Regions from separate parts of the Rhodoferax sediminis genome, predicted to be linked through region 4. Evidence: predicted binding sites of a transcription regulator. Region 4 holds the regulator's gene; each other region holds the start of a gene.
What was found. Region 4 encodes LexA, which represses DNA repair genes until DNA is damaged. Its sites were predicted from a motif close to ACTGTATNNNNATACAGT; they were not measured.

Region 1 (3,768 bases), 2.2 Mb from region 4:
GCCCTCGGTGGGCAACTTCAAGCAGGGCATGCTGGTCGAGTTGCCGCTGCATCTGGACCAGCTACCGGGCCAACCGAAGGCGGCCGACCTGTACGACGCGCTGGCGCGGCATTACGCGGCCAGCGAGCCGGCGGCAAATGGCGAACACTGGGTCACGGTCGAGCCGGTGGGCGAGGCGACCAAACTCGAAGCGATGGCGCTCAACGACACCAACAAGATGGAGCTGCGCGTGTTCGGAAACGAAGCGTTGCGCCAGGCCGTGCTGGTGGCGCGGCTGGACAACCTGGGCAAGGGCGCGAGCGGCGCCGCGGTGCAGAACCTCAAGCTGATGCTCGGGTTGTAGGAACACCCCCAGGCCTGCTCGCTTCGCGTAGGCTCCTTCCCCCTTGCAGGAGGCAACACCAGCGGCCCGGCAAAGCCGGTTCCGCGGTGTTCCACGAAGGGGCCGGGGACTGCACCGACCGTGGGATTCATTCGTCCAGGTCGTGGCGCAGCACTTTGGCCACGACGGCGCCCGCGAATCCGCGCGCCAGCAGGAAGCGCGCCTGTTTCGCGCGCCCGCCAGCGTCCTGCGCCGGCGCGGCGAAGCGGCGCCGCCAGACTTCGTGCGCGCGCTCAAGCTCCGTGGTCTGCAGGGCAGCGACGGCCTGGGCAATCGCCTCGGGCGCGATGCCCTTTTGCACCAGCTCCTGGCGCACGCGCATCGCGCCCAGGCGCGGCGCGCGCTGGTGCAGGACCGACTCGACCACGCGCGCCTCGCTGATGAAGTCCTTCGCCGCGAGCTCGTCGAGTGCGCGCGCCAGCGTGCCGGGTTCTTCCTCGTATTTGGCCAGCTTGCGCTCCAACTCGGCGCGCGAATGCTCGCGCTGGCCGAGCAGGCGCAGCGCGCGGCCTTTGAGAGACGGGGCAGCAAAAGCCATTCAAGCCCTTAATACTATTAAATCAGGAGCGCCCTGCGCAGGTGGGACATGGGCCAAAGGCTGATTTAAGCCTTGATTTTTTCGGGCACGGCAGCATCGACCGCTTCGGCCAGCAGCGGAATGCCCAGCGACTCGCGCACCCTGTTCTCGATCTCGGCCGAGAGCGCGGCGTTCTCGCGCAGGAATTCGCGCGCATTGTCGCGGCCCTGGCCGATCTTCTCGCCGTTGTAGGCGTACCAGGCGCCGGATTTTTCGATGATGCGCGCCTCCACCCCCATGTCGATGATCTCGCCGTGGCGACTGATGCCTTCGCCGAACAGGATGTCGAACTCGGCGGTCTTGAACGGCGGCGCCACCTTGTTCTTCACGACCTTGACGCGGGTTTCGTTGCCGATGGCCTCGTCGCCCTTCTTGATCGTGCCGATGCGCCGGATGTCGAGCCGCACCGAGGCGTAGAACTTGAGCGCGTTGCCGCCGGTGGTGGTCTCGGGGCTGCCGAACATGACGCCGATCTTCATGCGGATCTGGTTGATGAAGATCACCATGCAGTTGGTTTTCTTGATGTGGGCGGTGAGCTTGCGCAGCGCCTGGCTCATCAGGCGCGCCTGCAGGCCGGGCAGGCTGTCGCCCATTTCGCCTTCCAGTTCGGCCTTGGGCGTGAGCGCAGCGACCGAGTCGACCACGATCAGGTCGACCGCGCCGGAGCGCACCAGGCTGTCCACGATCTCGAGCGCCTGCTCGCCGGTGTCGGGCTGGCTGATCAGCAGGTCCTGCAGATTCACGCCGAGCTTTTGCGCGTACTGGATGTCGAGCGCGTGCTCGGCATCGACAAAGGCGCAGGTGCCGGCCTGCTTTTGCATCTCGGCGATGACCTGCAGGGTCAGCGTGGTCTTGCCCGACGACTCCGGACCGTAGATTTCCACCACCCGGCCGCGCGGCAGGCCGCCGACGCCCAGCGCAATGTCGAGCCCGAGCGAGCCGGTGGAGACCACCTGGATGTCCTCGATCACCTCGCCTTCGCCCAGCCGCATGATGGTGCCCTTGCCGAACTGCTTCTCGATCTGGGCCAGGGCGACCTGCAGGGCCTTGGCTTTTTCGCTGGTGGGGGCGAGGCCCTTGACGGGTGCATCCATGGGAAACTCCTTGAAAATCAACGGTTAATGAGCAATTGGGCTCGGGGCGTCCAGTGCCGTGATTTCTGTCGTTAACGACAGGCTGGATGCTTGAACAGTAGTTTAACGTGACGGGTTGAATAAAGTAAACGCGATTTTTAGTCAGTTTGATTTACCATTGGCTGATGACTGAAAATCCACCGCATCCCCCGGCGGAAGACGGCTGGCGGCAAACCCATCTGGGCCGATTGCTGGGCCACGCGATGCGCCGTTTCGACGAGCGCGTGCTGCAGCTGATGGCGCAAAACATCGAGGTGCCGCTGGCCCTGTCGAATCTGGCGGCGCGCGGCCAGGTCAGCGCGGCCCACATCCACATCACGCGCCATCTATCGCTGCAGGGCTCGCGCCTGACCGAGCTGGCCGAGCGCGCGGGCATGAGCAAACAGGCCATGGGCCAGCTGGTGGATCAGTGCGAGGCTTGGGGGCTGGTCACGCGCGCGCCCGATTCGCGCGATGCGCGCGCGCGGCTGGTGCGGTTCACGCCCACCGGGCTGGACTGGCTGCAGGCCTTCAAGGATGCCGTGGTGCAGGCGGAGGCCGAATTCCGCGCCGACGTAGGCCTTGATGTGGCCACCGTGGCGATGATCGGGCTGGAGATCTATGCAGCCTGGAAGCCGGCGCGGGCCTAGAATTTGCGCTATTGCACGGTGACCACACCAAAGCGCCTAACCGGAGACATGCATGCGGATTCTGATTGCCGAAGACGATCAGGTGCTGGCAGACGGCCTGCTGCGCACGCTGCGCGCCTCGGGCGCCGCCGTGGACCATGTGGCCAGCGGCACCGAAGCGGACGCGGCGTTGCTGACCAACAACGAGTTCGACCTGCTGATCCTGGACCTGGGACTGCCCAGGATGCATGGCCTCGAGGTGCTGAAGAAACTGCGTGGGCGCGGCTCGGCGCTGCCGGTGCTGATCCTGACCGCGGCCGACAGCGTGGAAGAACGCGTCAAGGGGCTGGACTATGGCGCCGACGACTACATGGCCAAGCCCTTTTCGCTGCAGGAGCTCGAAGCGCGCGTGCGCGCACTGGTGCGCCGCGGCATGGGCGGCGCCAGCAGCACCATCAAACACGGACCGCTGGTGTACGACCAGGCGGGCCGCGTGGCCACGATCGACGGCAAGATGGTGGAGCTGTCGGCGCGCGAGCTGGGCCTGCTGGAGGTGCTGCTGCAGCGCGCCGGGCGTCTCGTCAGCAAGGACCAGCTGGTCGAGCGCCTGTGCGAGTGGGGCGAGGAGGTGAGCAACAACGCCATCGAGGTCTACATCCATCGCCTGCGCAAGAAAATCGAGAAGGGTCCGATCCGCATTGCCACCGTGCGCGGCCTCGGCTACTGCCTTGAAAAAATCCCGTGAAGATGGCCCCCACGCTCCCTCACTACGTGTGGTCGCTGCCCCCCGAGGGGGCCTTCGCGCCTTGGGGCGGCCCGGCGTCGCTCACGTGAAACTGTTCCAGCGTGAGCAGCGCTCGCTGTTCGGAGAAATCCTCGACTGGATGCTCACGCCGCTGCTGCTGCTGTGGCCGGTCAGCCTGGCACTGACCTGGCTGGTGGCGCAGGGCATTGCCAACCGGCCGTTCGACCGCGCGCTGGAATACAACGTGCAGGCGCTGGCGCAGCTGGTCTCGGTGCAGAACCAGCAGGCGCAGTTCAGCCTGCCGCAGCCCGCGCGCGAGTTGC
Region 2 (3,768 bases), 780 kb from region 4:
GGCGCTGCACGACAGCGGCGTGAAGAACCTGACCTGCATCTCGAACAACGCGGGCGTCGACGGCTTTGGCCTGGGCAAGCTGCTCGAGACGCGCCAGATCAAGAAGATGATTTCCAGCTACGTGGGCGAGAACAAGGAGTTCGAGCGCCAGTACCTGGCCAAGGAGCTCGAGCTCGAATTCACACCGCAGGGCACGCTGGCCGAGAAGCTGCGCGCGGGCGGCGCCGGCATCCCGGCGTTTTTCACCAAGACCGGCGTCGGCACCATCGTGGCCGAGGGCAAGGAGCTGCGCGAGTTCGACGGCGAGACCTATGTGATGGAGCGCTCGCTGGTGCCCGACATCTCGCTGGTCAAGGCGCATGTGGCTGACAAGTCGGGCAACCTGCAGTTCCGCCTGACGGCACGCAACTTCAACCCGGCTGTCGCCATGGCCGGCAAGATCTGCATCGTCGAGGTCGAGAAGATCGTGGAAACCGGCGAGCTGGATCCCGATCAGATCCATCTGCCGGGCATCTACGTGCACCGCATCGTGCTCAACGCGCATCCCGAAAAGCGCATTGAAAAAAGAACCATTTCCGAGAAGGCAGGAGCGTAAATCATGGGCTGGACTCAAGACCAAATGGCGGCGCGTGCCGCGCAGGAACTGGAAGACGGTTTCTATGTGAACCTGGGCATCGGCATCCCGACGCTGGTGGCCAATTTCGTACCTGCCGACAAGGAAGTCTGGCTGCAATCGGAGAACGGCATGCTCGGCATCGGCCCGTTTCCGACCGAGGACCAGGTCGATGCCGACCTGATCAACGCCGGCAAGCAGACCGTGACCACTATCAAGGGCTCGTCGATCTTCGGCAGCCACGACAGCTTCGCGATGATCCGCGGTGGCAAGATCAACCTGTCCATCCTGGGTGCGATGCAGGTCAGCGAACATGGCGACCTGGCCAACTGGATGATCCCCGGCAAGATGATCAAGGGCATGGGCGGCGCGATGGACCTGGTGGCCGGCGTCAAGCGCGTGATCATCCTGATGGAGCACGTGGCGAAGAAGAAAGACGGCACCGAAGATCTGAAGATCCTGCCCAAGTGCACGCTGCCGCTGACCGGCGTGGGCGTGGTCGATCGCATCATCACCGACCTGGCCGTGATCGACGTCACGCCGCAAGGCCTCAAGGTCGTCGAGATGGCGCCCGGCGTGACGATGGAATCGCTGCAGGCCAAGACCGGCGCCAAGCTGCATTGAACCCGGGCCGGAAAGATCGGCCTCGGGTTTCGGTGAGTTTTTGCTATTAAGTTAGTAGCGAGCTATTCAAATGAGACATGGGCTGAGGGCTGATCAGATGGCCTTCGCATGCGCCGCGTGCAGCTTTTGCATGCCGCCGATCCAGCGGTCGTAGTCTTGTCCCTTGTTGCGGAAGTACTGCAGCACCTGCGGGTGCGGCAGCACCAGGAATTTTTCGTCGCGCATGGTCGCCACCACCTCGGACGCCACCTGCTCGGGCGTGAGGATGCCGTCGTGCCCGGCGGAGCCGCCGTCGCCCGTGACCATGTCGGTCTGCACCGACTGCGGGCACAGGCAGGACACGCGCACGCCGCGGCGGCCGTAGGCGATGCGCAGCCATTCGGCAAACGCCAAGGCCGCGTGCTTGGTCACGCCGTACGGCGCCGATTCCACGATGTTCAAGAGGCCGGCGGCCGACGCGGTGACGACGAAGTAGCCTTCGGCGCGTGCCACCATCTCGGGCACCACCGCGCGCGCGGCCCAGACGTGGGCCATGCCGTGGATTTGCCACATCTTGTCCCACAGGGCGTCTTCGAGCTCGAAGCCGCCCACGCGCCCCAGAATGCCGGCGTTCGACATGTAGATGTCCACCTGCCCGAAGCGCTGGCGCGCCGCTGCGACCAGGGCCTGGATGTCGGCCTCGCGGCTGACGTCGCAGCGCACGGCCAGGGCGACGGGGCCGATGCCCTGGGCCACGCCCTCGGCGCGCTCGAGGTTGATGTCGGCCACCACCACGCCGCGCGCGCCCTCGGCGGCGAAGCGCCGGGCCAGGCCAGCGCCGATGCCGCTGGCGGCCCCCGTCACGATGGCGACTTTGTCACGTATGTCCATTGCATGCTCCTGTGAGCCCAAAGTATCGGGCCTGGGCCTGCGCGGCAATGCCACGTAAGCGACAGGCGGCCGCGCGGCATGCCGGAAAAGGGTCTGGATCGAGGGCGCTTGCATTGGTCTGAATTTACTGTATAAATAAACAGTTATCTTCTGGATCCTTTCCCGCCATGGCTGCTTCGCTTTCCCTTCTTTCTCCGGCGACCGGGCCTGGCGATCTGTCGCAGGTCTGGCGCGCGGCCGAGCTGGGGCGTGTCGATGGGGCGGTGGTACCCACGGGCCAGGCCTTGCTGGACGCGCAATTGCCGGGCGGTGGCTGGCCGGTGGGCGCCATGGTCGAGGTGCTGCAGGAACAGGCCGGCGCGCACGAATGGGATTTGCTGCTGCCGGCGCTGGTGCGGCTCGCCGGCGCGCACAGCGGCCCGATGGTGCTGGTGGGCTCGCCCTATGTGCCGTTCAGCCCCGCGCTGGCGGCGCGCGGCCTGCCGGGCGAGCGCCTGTTGTGCGTCGATGCGGCAGCGCCGGCCGCACGGCTGTGGGCCTGCGAGCAGGCTTTGCGCTGCTTTGATGCGGCCGCCGTTCTGGCCTGGCTGCCGCAGGCCCGCGCCAGCGCCTTGCGGCGCCTGCACATGGCCGCGCAGGACGGCGGCAAGCTGTTTTTTGTCTTTCGCCCCGCAGCGGCGCAGCACGAGTCTTCTGCCGCCTCGCTGCGTCTGCTGCTCGGCGGCATTGACGTGATGACGGTGGACATCTTCAAGCGCCGTGGCCCGCCGCTGCCGGCGCCGCTGGTGCTGCCTGCGCGCTCACCGCGGCTGGCGGCCTTGCTGGCGGCCAGCCATTCACGACGTTTACCCATACCAACCGCCGCGGTGCTTTCCTTCCGGACAAGCCATGCACTGGATCGCGTTGCTGCCGCAGGCTGAGGCGAGCCAGCCGCCGGACGCCACGGCGCTGGGCTGGTGGGCGCTGCAGTTCACGCCGCGCGTGGCGCTGGTGGACGAGGCCGTGTTGCTGGAGGTCTCGGGCAGCGAGCGCCTGTGGGGCGGCCGGGACCGCTTGCTGGCCCGGCTTTGCAAGGGAAATGAGGCCCCAGCCCATGCCATTCATGGGCAAGGTGCTACATCTTTGGTAGCGCTCTCGCTGCTGCGGCTGGGGGCACAGGGTCAGGGTGTGCCGCATCACATGCCCGATGATCTGCCCCTGGCCACGCTGAGCGCGGCGCGGCCCCACCTGCACACCTTGACGCGGCTCGGTTGCCAGCGCTGGGGCCAGTTGCGGGCGCTGCCGCGCGGCGGGGTGGCGCGGCGCTTCGGCGCTCCCTTGCTCGAGGCGCTCGATGCCGCCTATGGCAGCCAGCCCGAGAGCCATGACTGGCTGGCCTTGCCCGAGGTCTTTGATCTCCAGTGCGAGCTGCCCGCGCTGGTGGACGCGTCGCCGGCGCTGATATTCGGCGCGCAGCGCCTGCTGGGGCGGTTGCGCGCCTGGCTGCAGGCGCGCAACCGCGGCGCGCTCGCGCTGGAGCTGGTCTGGTCGCTCGATGCGCGGCGCATTAACGGCGTGGCCGTGCCCGCCGAGGAGCAACTGGTGATCCGCACGGCCGAGCCCACGCAGGACATGACGCACCTGGGCCGTCTCATGGCCGAGCACCTGGCGCGCGTCACCTT
Region 3 (3,768 bases), 530 kb from region 4:
CGCTCGATGTTGCCCGTCGCTTCCTTGATGCCGACGATGCCCGGAACCTGTGCCAGCCGCAGCACGGTGTCGTGCGCCAGATCGGCGACCGAGCGCCCGGGCACGTTGTACAGCACCATGGGCAGGTCCACGGCTTCGGCAATGGCCCTGAAGTGCCGGTACTGGCCTTCTTGGCCGGGCTTGTTGTAGTAGGGCACGACCTGCAAGTGGCAGTCGGCGCCGACCTCTTTGGCAAAGCGCGTGAGCTCGATGGCCTCGGACGTCGAGTTGGCGCCGCAGCCGGCCATGACGGGCACACGGCCTTTGGCCTGCTCGACGGCGACGCGGATGATTTCGCAGTGCTCCTGCACGTTGACCGTGGGCGACTCGCCGGTGGTGCCGACCACGCCGATGCAGTCGGTGCCCTCCGCAATGTGCCAGTCGATCAGTTTGCGCAGGGTGGGGTAGTCCACGCTGCCGTCTTCATGCATCGGGGTCACGATGGCCACGGTGCTGCCGGTAATGGGTGTCATATCCGCAACTTGAAACGGTAAACCAGCATTCTAACTAGAGCATGTAACGCGTCGGGAGTTCCGCAGAGTGCTGCCTGACCGCCACGATGCGCTGCACGAAACGATCCGGACCTTGCAGGAACCCATCCTCGAAAGCCACCACCCGCAGGCCCCCGCACGCACACCACAGTTCACCCGGCTGCAGCAAAAAGTCGGGCCGCGACGGTTTGCCGACCGTCTCGTTGCCGGCGGCAAAGGTCTCATAGATCAGCACGCCGCCGGGCGCGACGCTGGCCACAAGGGCGGGCAGCAGCGGGCGCCACAGGTAGTTGGTCACGATCACCGCGTCGAACGTGCGGGCCTGCGCGCCGGCTGAAAACGGCCAGGGCCCGTTTTCAAGGTCGGCCCGCAGCGCTTCGGCCCGGCCCGCAGCGACCAGGTCTGCTATTGAATCGATAGCATCCTGTGACCGATCCACGCCGACCACCGGGTGATTTCGTTGTGCAAACCAGCGCAGGTGGCGGCCGTGGCCGCAGGCCACATCCAGTACCGTGCCGTGCGCGGGCACCAGGTGCGACCAGCGCTGGACCCACGCGGAAGCGGCCGCGCTGCCGTGCGGGCCGGGTGTTGTTTCAGTGAGGTTTGACATTGTCTTTGAGCGCCGCCAGCGCCATGTTTTCCACGATGCCGGGCACCAGCAGTTTCATGAAGCGTCCGATCTTGCCCTTGCGGCTCATCACCACCTCGCGCCGACGCTGCGCCATGCCGTCAAGGATCAGGCGCGCGCATTCCTCCACGCTCATCGCGTCGTCCTCTTTCAGGCCGCTGGCGCCCGCCGCCACGCCCGCCGCGTTGAAGCCGCGGTAGCGGGTCTGTGTTGCCACCACGCCGGGGTAGGCGGTGGTCACACTCACCCCCGCGACCTTGAGCTCGGCGCGCAGGGCCTCGAAAAAGCCGGTCATGGCGAACTTGGTCGCACTGTAGGCGGTGCGCCCGGGTACGCCGATCAGCCCGGCCAGCGATGACACCGCCACGATGCTGCCGCGCACGGCCTTGAGGTGCGGCAGCGCCGCGTGGGTGCACCAGACGCTGCCCCACAGGTTCACGCGCATCAGGTCCTCGTACCAACCCAGGTCCTGCGCCTTGACGTCTGCAAACAGCGCCTGGGCCGACATGCCGGCGTTGTTGATCAGCGCATCGATGCGGCCGAATTTCTCCACCGTCGCCGTGATCAGCTGGCGGCACTGCGCCTGCTGTGACACGTCGGTTTTGACCACCAGCGTCTGCGCGCCATGCGCTGCGCACTGCCCGGCGACCTGCTGCAGCAGGGCCTCGTTGCGCGCGGCCAGCACCAGCGCCACCTGCGTGCCGTGCGTCTGCGCCAGCTGGCGCGCCATTTCTGCGCCAATGCCATCGGAGGCGCCTGTGATGACGATCGTTTTCATGGGGTGTGGTGTGCTCGTATGGTGGCAAGTGCTTTGCAAGGAGCGGTCATCGGGGGAATGTAACGAATTCGGCCTCAGGCGGCTGTCGCATCGGTCACGGATTGTCTTTGAGCTGTATTTGTATCCAGTGGTTTGAGTGGCGGCGGACTACAATTCGCCGCTATGGCAACGAATCCTGCAGTCAAACCCCCCGAATATTCCGAAGGCTCGATCCGCGTTCTCAAGGGCCTGGAGCCCGTCAAGCAGCGCCCGGGCATGTACACCCGCACCGACAATCCGCTGCACGTCATCCAGGAAGTGCTGGACAACTCGGCCGACGAGGCGCTGGCCGGCCACGGCAAGAAGATCAGGGTCACGCTGCACCAGGACGGCTCGGTCAGTGTCGAGGACGACGGCCGCGGCATCCCGTTCGGCCTGCACCCCGAAGAAAAAGCACCGGTGATCGAGCTGGTGTTCACCCGGCTGCACGCGGGCGGCAAGTTCGACAAGGGCAGCGGTGGAGCCTACAGTTTTTCCGGCGGCCTGCACGGCGTGGGCGTCTCCGTGACCAATGCGCTGGCGAAACGGCTGGAGGCCACCTCGTACCGCGACGGCACGGTGGCGGCGCTGGTGTTTGCGGGCGGGGACGTGGTGGAGCCCTTGACGCTGCGCCCGGCCGGCGAGGGCGACCGCAAATGCGGTACCAGCGTGCGCGTCTGGCCCGACGCCAAATACTTCGAGGCGGCCGCGCTGCCGATGCACGAGCTGACGCACCTGCTGCGCAGCAAGGCCGTGCTGATGCCGGGCGTGACCGTGACGCTGACGATCGAGAAGACGCGTGAAGTCCAGACCTGGCTCTACAAGGGCGGCCTGCGCGACTACCTGATGCAGGAACTGAACGCCGATCCGGTGATCCCGCTGTTCGAGGGCGAGGGCTTTGCCGACGCCGCGCACGACAGCTTTGCCGAAGGCGAAGGCGCGCAGTGGTGCGTGGCCTTCACCGAAGACGGTCAGCCGGTGCGCGAAAGCTACGTCAACCTGATCCCCACCAGCGCCGGCGGCACGCACGAGAGCGGGCTGCGCGACGGGCTGTTCACCGCGGTCAAGAGCTTCATCGAGCTGCATTCGCTGTTGCCCAAGGGCGTCAAGCTGCTGCCCGAGGACGTGTTTGCGCGCGCCTCGTATGTGCTCTCAGCCAAGGTGCTGGACCCGCAGTTCCAGGGCCAGATCAAGGAACGCCTGAACTCGCGCGATGCGGTGCGGCTGGTCTCCAGCTTTGTGCGCCCCGCGCTGGAGCTCTGGCTCAACGAGCATGTGGACTACGGCAAGAAGCTGGCCGAGCTCGCCATCCGGGCCGCGCAGACGCGCCAGAGGGCCGGCCAGAAGGTGGAAAAGCGCAAGGGCTCGGGCGTGGCCGTGCTGCCCGGCAAGCTGACCGACTGCGAAAGCAAGGACCTGGCCTACAACGAGGTGTTTCTGGTGGAAGGCGACTCGGCCGGCGGCAGCGCCAAGATGGGCCGCGACAAGGAAAGCCAGGCCATCCTGCCGCTGCGCGGCAAGGTGCTCAACACCTGGGAGGTCGAGCGCGACCGGCTGTTTGCGAACACCGAAATCCACGACATCGCGGTGGCCATCGGCGTGGACCCGCATGGTCCGGCCGACACGCCCGATCTGAGCGGCCTGCGCTACGGCAAGATCTGTATCTTGAGTGACGCCGACGTCGATGGCTCGCACATCCAGGTGCTGTTGCTCACGCTGTTTTTCCGCCATTTCCCCAAGCTGATCGAGACCGGCCATGTGTTCGTGGCGCGCCCGCCGCTGTTCCGGGTCGATGCGCCCGCGCGCGGCAAGAA
Region 4 (3,768 bases):
TGGACTCGGGTGCGCTGGTCAGCGACGACATCATCATCGGACTGGTGAAGGAGCGTATCGCCCAGAGCGACTGCGCCAACGGCTTTCTGTTCGACGGCTTTCCGCGCACCATTCCGCAGGCCGACGCGATGAAGGCGGCGGGCGTCAAGCTCGACTACGTGCTGGAAATCGACGTGCCCTTTGACGCCATCATCGAACGCATGAGCGGGCGCCGCTCGCATCCGGCCTCGGGCCGCACTTACCACGTCAAGTTCAATCCGCCCAAGGTGGCCGGCAAGGATGACGTGACCGGTGAGCCTTTGATCCAGCGCGACGACGACAAGGAAGAGACCGTGAAGAAGCGGCTCGAGGTGTACAGCGCGCAGACCCGGCCGCTGGTGGACTACTACGCCGGCTGGGCCAAAGCCGAGCCCGCCGCTGCGCCCAAATACCGTGCCATCAGCGGCACCGGCAGTGTGGAAGACATCACGGCGCGGGCGCTTGCGGCGCTGGCGAGCTGATCGCACGCTGCGTTCGCGCTGCGGCACCCTCAGTCAAGCGGGCATCAGCGCCAGCATCAGCGCCACGCGGGCCTTCGCGGCGGACAGACCCTGCGAATCGGGAATGGCATCACCCGGCTGGCCCAGCACCCGGCCGTTGGGGCAGCGGCTGGCGCGCACTACCTTGACACCGGCGCGCTGGGCTTTGAGCAGCGCAGCCTCCAGATCGTGGTGCAGCGTGCCGTTGCCGGTGGCGGCCACGACCAGGCCCTGCACGCCCTGCGCCACCAGCGCCTCCACCACGGCGCCACTGGCGCCGGCGTAGTTCATGACGATCTCGACGCGCGGCCAGTCCATGGTGTTTACTATATTTTCAATAGCATGCTGTTGTGACCCGACAAGGGCTTCGGGCCAATTTCGTAGCAAACGCAGCGCACCCTCCTCCACATACCCGAGCGGCCCGGCATCACCCGAGTTGAAGGCATTGATCCGGTAGGGATGCACTTTTTGCACGTCGAACGCGCTGTGGAGGGTGCCCGCACAGACGGCCACCACGCCGCGCGCGCCGGCGTGCATGGCCACCGCCACCGCGTCCAGCACATTCTGCGGCCCGTCGGGCGCAACGGACGTGGCCGGGCGCATGGCGCAGGTCAGCACCACCGGCTTGGCTGGATTGAGGACGGCCTGCAGGAAGTACGCGGTCTCCTCCAGCGTATCGGTGCCATGGGTGATGACGATGCCCTGCACTTCGGGCTGTGCCAGCCAGTGCGCCACGCGGCTGGCCAACTGCTGCCAGACGGCAAAACTCATGTCCTTGCTGTCGATCTGCGCCACCTGTTCGGTGATCAGCGCACGCCCGGCGAAGACTGAGGACAGTGCCGGAATGGCCTCCAGCAACTGCGCCACGCCGACCTGTGCAGCCGTGTAGCCGATGTTGTCGGCGGCGCTGTCCGCCGTGCCGGCAATCGTGCCGCCCGTGCCCAGCACCACGATTTTTTTGTCGATTTGTTGTGCCATGACTTGCAAACTTTCAAAAACTGGTTAAAAATACAGTTACTGGGTATTAAAACAGTAATCGCCATCCGGGCCCTGTTTCAAGCGCAGTCCAAGGAGTCATCATGATCGACCTGCCGCCGTTCCCACCCAAGCTCACCGCCCGCCAGCAGCAGATTCTGGACCTGATCCAGAGCGCCATTGCGCGCACCGGTGCGCCGCCCACACGTGCCGAAATCGCCGCCGAGCTCGGTTTCAAGTCCGCCAATGCGGCCGAAGAGCATCTGCAGGCGCTGGCCCGCAAAGGCGTGATCGAACTCGTCAGCGGCACCTCGCGCGGCATCCGCCTCAAAAGCGACGCGCTGCGCTCCATCAACGAATCGCGCTTCAAGCAGTTCTCCCTCCCCTTGCAAAGCCTGGCCCAACTCGCCCTGCCGCTGGTCGGGCGGGTGGCGGCCGGCGCCCCGATTCTCGCGCAGGAGCATGTGGACCAGACCTACTACGTGGAAAGCAGCCTGTTCCAGCGCAAGCCCGACTACCTGCTCAAGGTGCGCGGCATGTCCATGCGCGACGCCGGCATCATGGACGGCGACCTGCTGGCCGTGCAAGCCACCAAAGACGCCAAGAATGGCCAGATCGTGGTGGCACGGCTGGGCGACGAAGTCACGGTCAAGCGCTTTCGGCGCAACAAGCACCTGATCGAGCTGCACGCCGAGAACCCCGACTTCCAGACCATCATCGTCGAGCCCGGCGAGCCGTTCGAAATCGAGGGCCTGGCTGTGGGGCTGATCCGCAACACCATGCTCATGTAGGTTCAAGTTGCCGCTCCAGGTGACGGGCGTTTGATGGCTGCCGTACTGCAGCAGATCACAACCCTGGCGTGGCGATGTTTCAAGCAATCCTGTCTGTGTTCGACCCTCTTTTTTGATTGAAAGGTTTCACATGGGACTCGCATTGTTCACAGCCTCCAGGCTCTTCGCACCGCTTCACAACGCCATCAACTGGCTGATGCCGGGTATCCCCCGCAACACTTGGGCGCACCAGCCGGCGGCGGATGCCCGGCCTTATCAAGGTGCTATTAGCTCAATAGCTGCTCATGCCCATGTCACAAGGGCTTCAGGCCGAAATCATTCGAATACAGGCACGCACAGGCCGCTGCGCGTATTGCGTGTGGTGGACGCGAGTGCAGCGCCGGCCAGTGCCGGGCGGATGGTCATCTCTGGCCGCATGGCGGATGTATGCGCCGAACTGGAACGGCTGGCCGCCGGGGAAGCAACCCTGCACTGAGCCTCAGGCCTTTGCGCCCAGCAAATAATCGCGCTTGCCAATCTCCACCCCGTTATGCCGCAGGATGTCATAGGCGGTGGTCACGTGGAAGAACAGGTTCGGCAAAACCCAGCGCGTAAGGTAGGCCTCACCCTTCATGGTGTGGGTGGCATCGCGCCCGACCGGGAACGTAAAGTCCTTGTCTTCCGTTCCATCCAGCGCGCCGGCAGGCACCGTAGCCAGGTAGTCCAGCGTCTTTTGAATTCGCGCCTTCAGCTCGGGGATGGTGGATTCAAAATCTTCAAACTTCGGCGCTTCCATCCCGGCCAGCCTGGCAACGCCATTTTTTGCGGTGTCGCAGGCGATCAGGACTTGCCGCGTAAAAGGCAGCATGTCGGGGGCCAGCCGGTACTGCATCAGGATCGAAGCGTCGAATTTTTTTGCATCGGCACACGCTTGTGCCTTGTCCAGCAAATGACTCAGGTTGCCCAGCATGGTGGTAAAGACCGGCAGGCTGGCAGATGACATGGAAATTGACATGGTGATGGGTCCTGGTAACGAATGGAAAGGTATGCAGCCAGCGGTGTGAGGCGCTGGGCAGCTGTGAGCCGGCACGCCTGGAGCCAAGGCACAATGGCGCTATGAACATTGTGATTCTTGACGATTACCAGGACGCGGTTCGCAAACTGCAGTGTGCCAGCAAACTTGACGCCTACTCTGCCAAGGTTTTTACTAACACCGTGAAGGGCATGGGCCAGCTCGCGGTTCGACTCAAGGATGCCGACGTGATCGTCCTGATCCGCGAGCGCACCCAGTTCAGCCGGCAACTCATCGAAAAATTGCCAAAGCTCAAGCTGATTGCCCAAACCGGCAAGGTCGGCCGCCATATCGACGTCGCGGCATGCACCGAGCGGGGCATCGCCATTGCCGAAGGCGTGGGCTCGCCGCTGGCGCCGGCCGAGCTGACGTGGGCGCTCATCATGGCGGCGATGCGCCGCCTGCCGCAGTACATTTCCAATCTCAAGCACGG

Region 1: the regulator LexA is predicted to act here: its motif matches at 2,135-2,152, upstream of recA (recombinase RecA).
Region 2: the regulator LexA is predicted to act here: its motif matches at 2,234-2,251, upstream of imuA (translesion DNA synthesis-associated protein ImuA).
Region 3: the regulator LexA is predicted to act here: its motif matches at 2,048-2,065, upstream of EUB48_RS13560 (DNA topoisomerase IV subunit B).

The regions. Positions count from the first base shown of each region.
Region 1 is NZ_CP035503.1:81,127-84,894, reverse strand. Features, by position in the region: gene argC (N-acetyl-gamma-glutamyl-phosphate reductase) at 1-343, shown strand, start outside; gene recX (recombination regulator RecX) at 471-920, opposite strand; gene recA (recombinase RecA) at 986-2,053, opposite strand; gene EUB48_RS00430 (MarR family winged helix-turn-helix transcriptional regulator) at 2,218-2,721, shown strand; gene EUB48_RS00425 (response regulator) at 2,774-3,445, shown strand; gene EUB48_RS00420 (sensor histidine kinase) at 3,531-3,768, shown strand, end outside.
Region 2 is NZ_CP035503.1:1,509,844-1,513,611, forward strand. Features, by position in the region: gene EUB48_RS07270 (CoA transferase subunit A) at 1-595, shown strand, start outside; gene EUB48_RS07275 (CoA transferase subunit B) at 599-1,237, shown strand; gene EUB48_RS07280 (SDR family oxidoreductase) at 1,331-2,107, opposite strand; gene imuA (translesion DNA synthesis-associated protein ImuA) at 2,275-3,027, shown strand; gene EUB48_RS07290 (Y-family DNA polymerase) at 2,996-3,768, shown strand, end outside.
Region 3 is NZ_CP035503.1:2,816,468-2,820,235, reverse strand. Features, by position in the region: gene dapA (4-hydroxy-tetrahydrodipicolinate synthase) at 1-512, opposite strand, end outside; gene EUB48_RS13570 (class I SAM-dependent methyltransferase) at 547-1,140, opposite strand; gene EUB48_RS13565 (SDR family oxidoreductase) at 1,124-1,936, opposite strand; gene EUB48_RS13560 (DNA topoisomerase IV subunit B) at 2,099-3,768, shown strand, end outside.
Region 4 is NZ_CP035503.1:2,287,026-2,290,793, forward strand. Features, by position in the region: gene adk (adenylate kinase) at 1-500, shown strand, start outside; gene EUB48_RS11025 (asparaginase) at 534-1,496, opposite strand; gene lexA (transcriptional repressor LexA) at 1,598-2,284, shown strand; gene EUB48_RS11040 (DUF1993 domain-containing protein) at 2,763-3,278, opposite strand; gene EUB48_RS11045 (D-2-hydroxyacid dehydrogenase family protein) at 3,380-3,768, shown strand, end outside.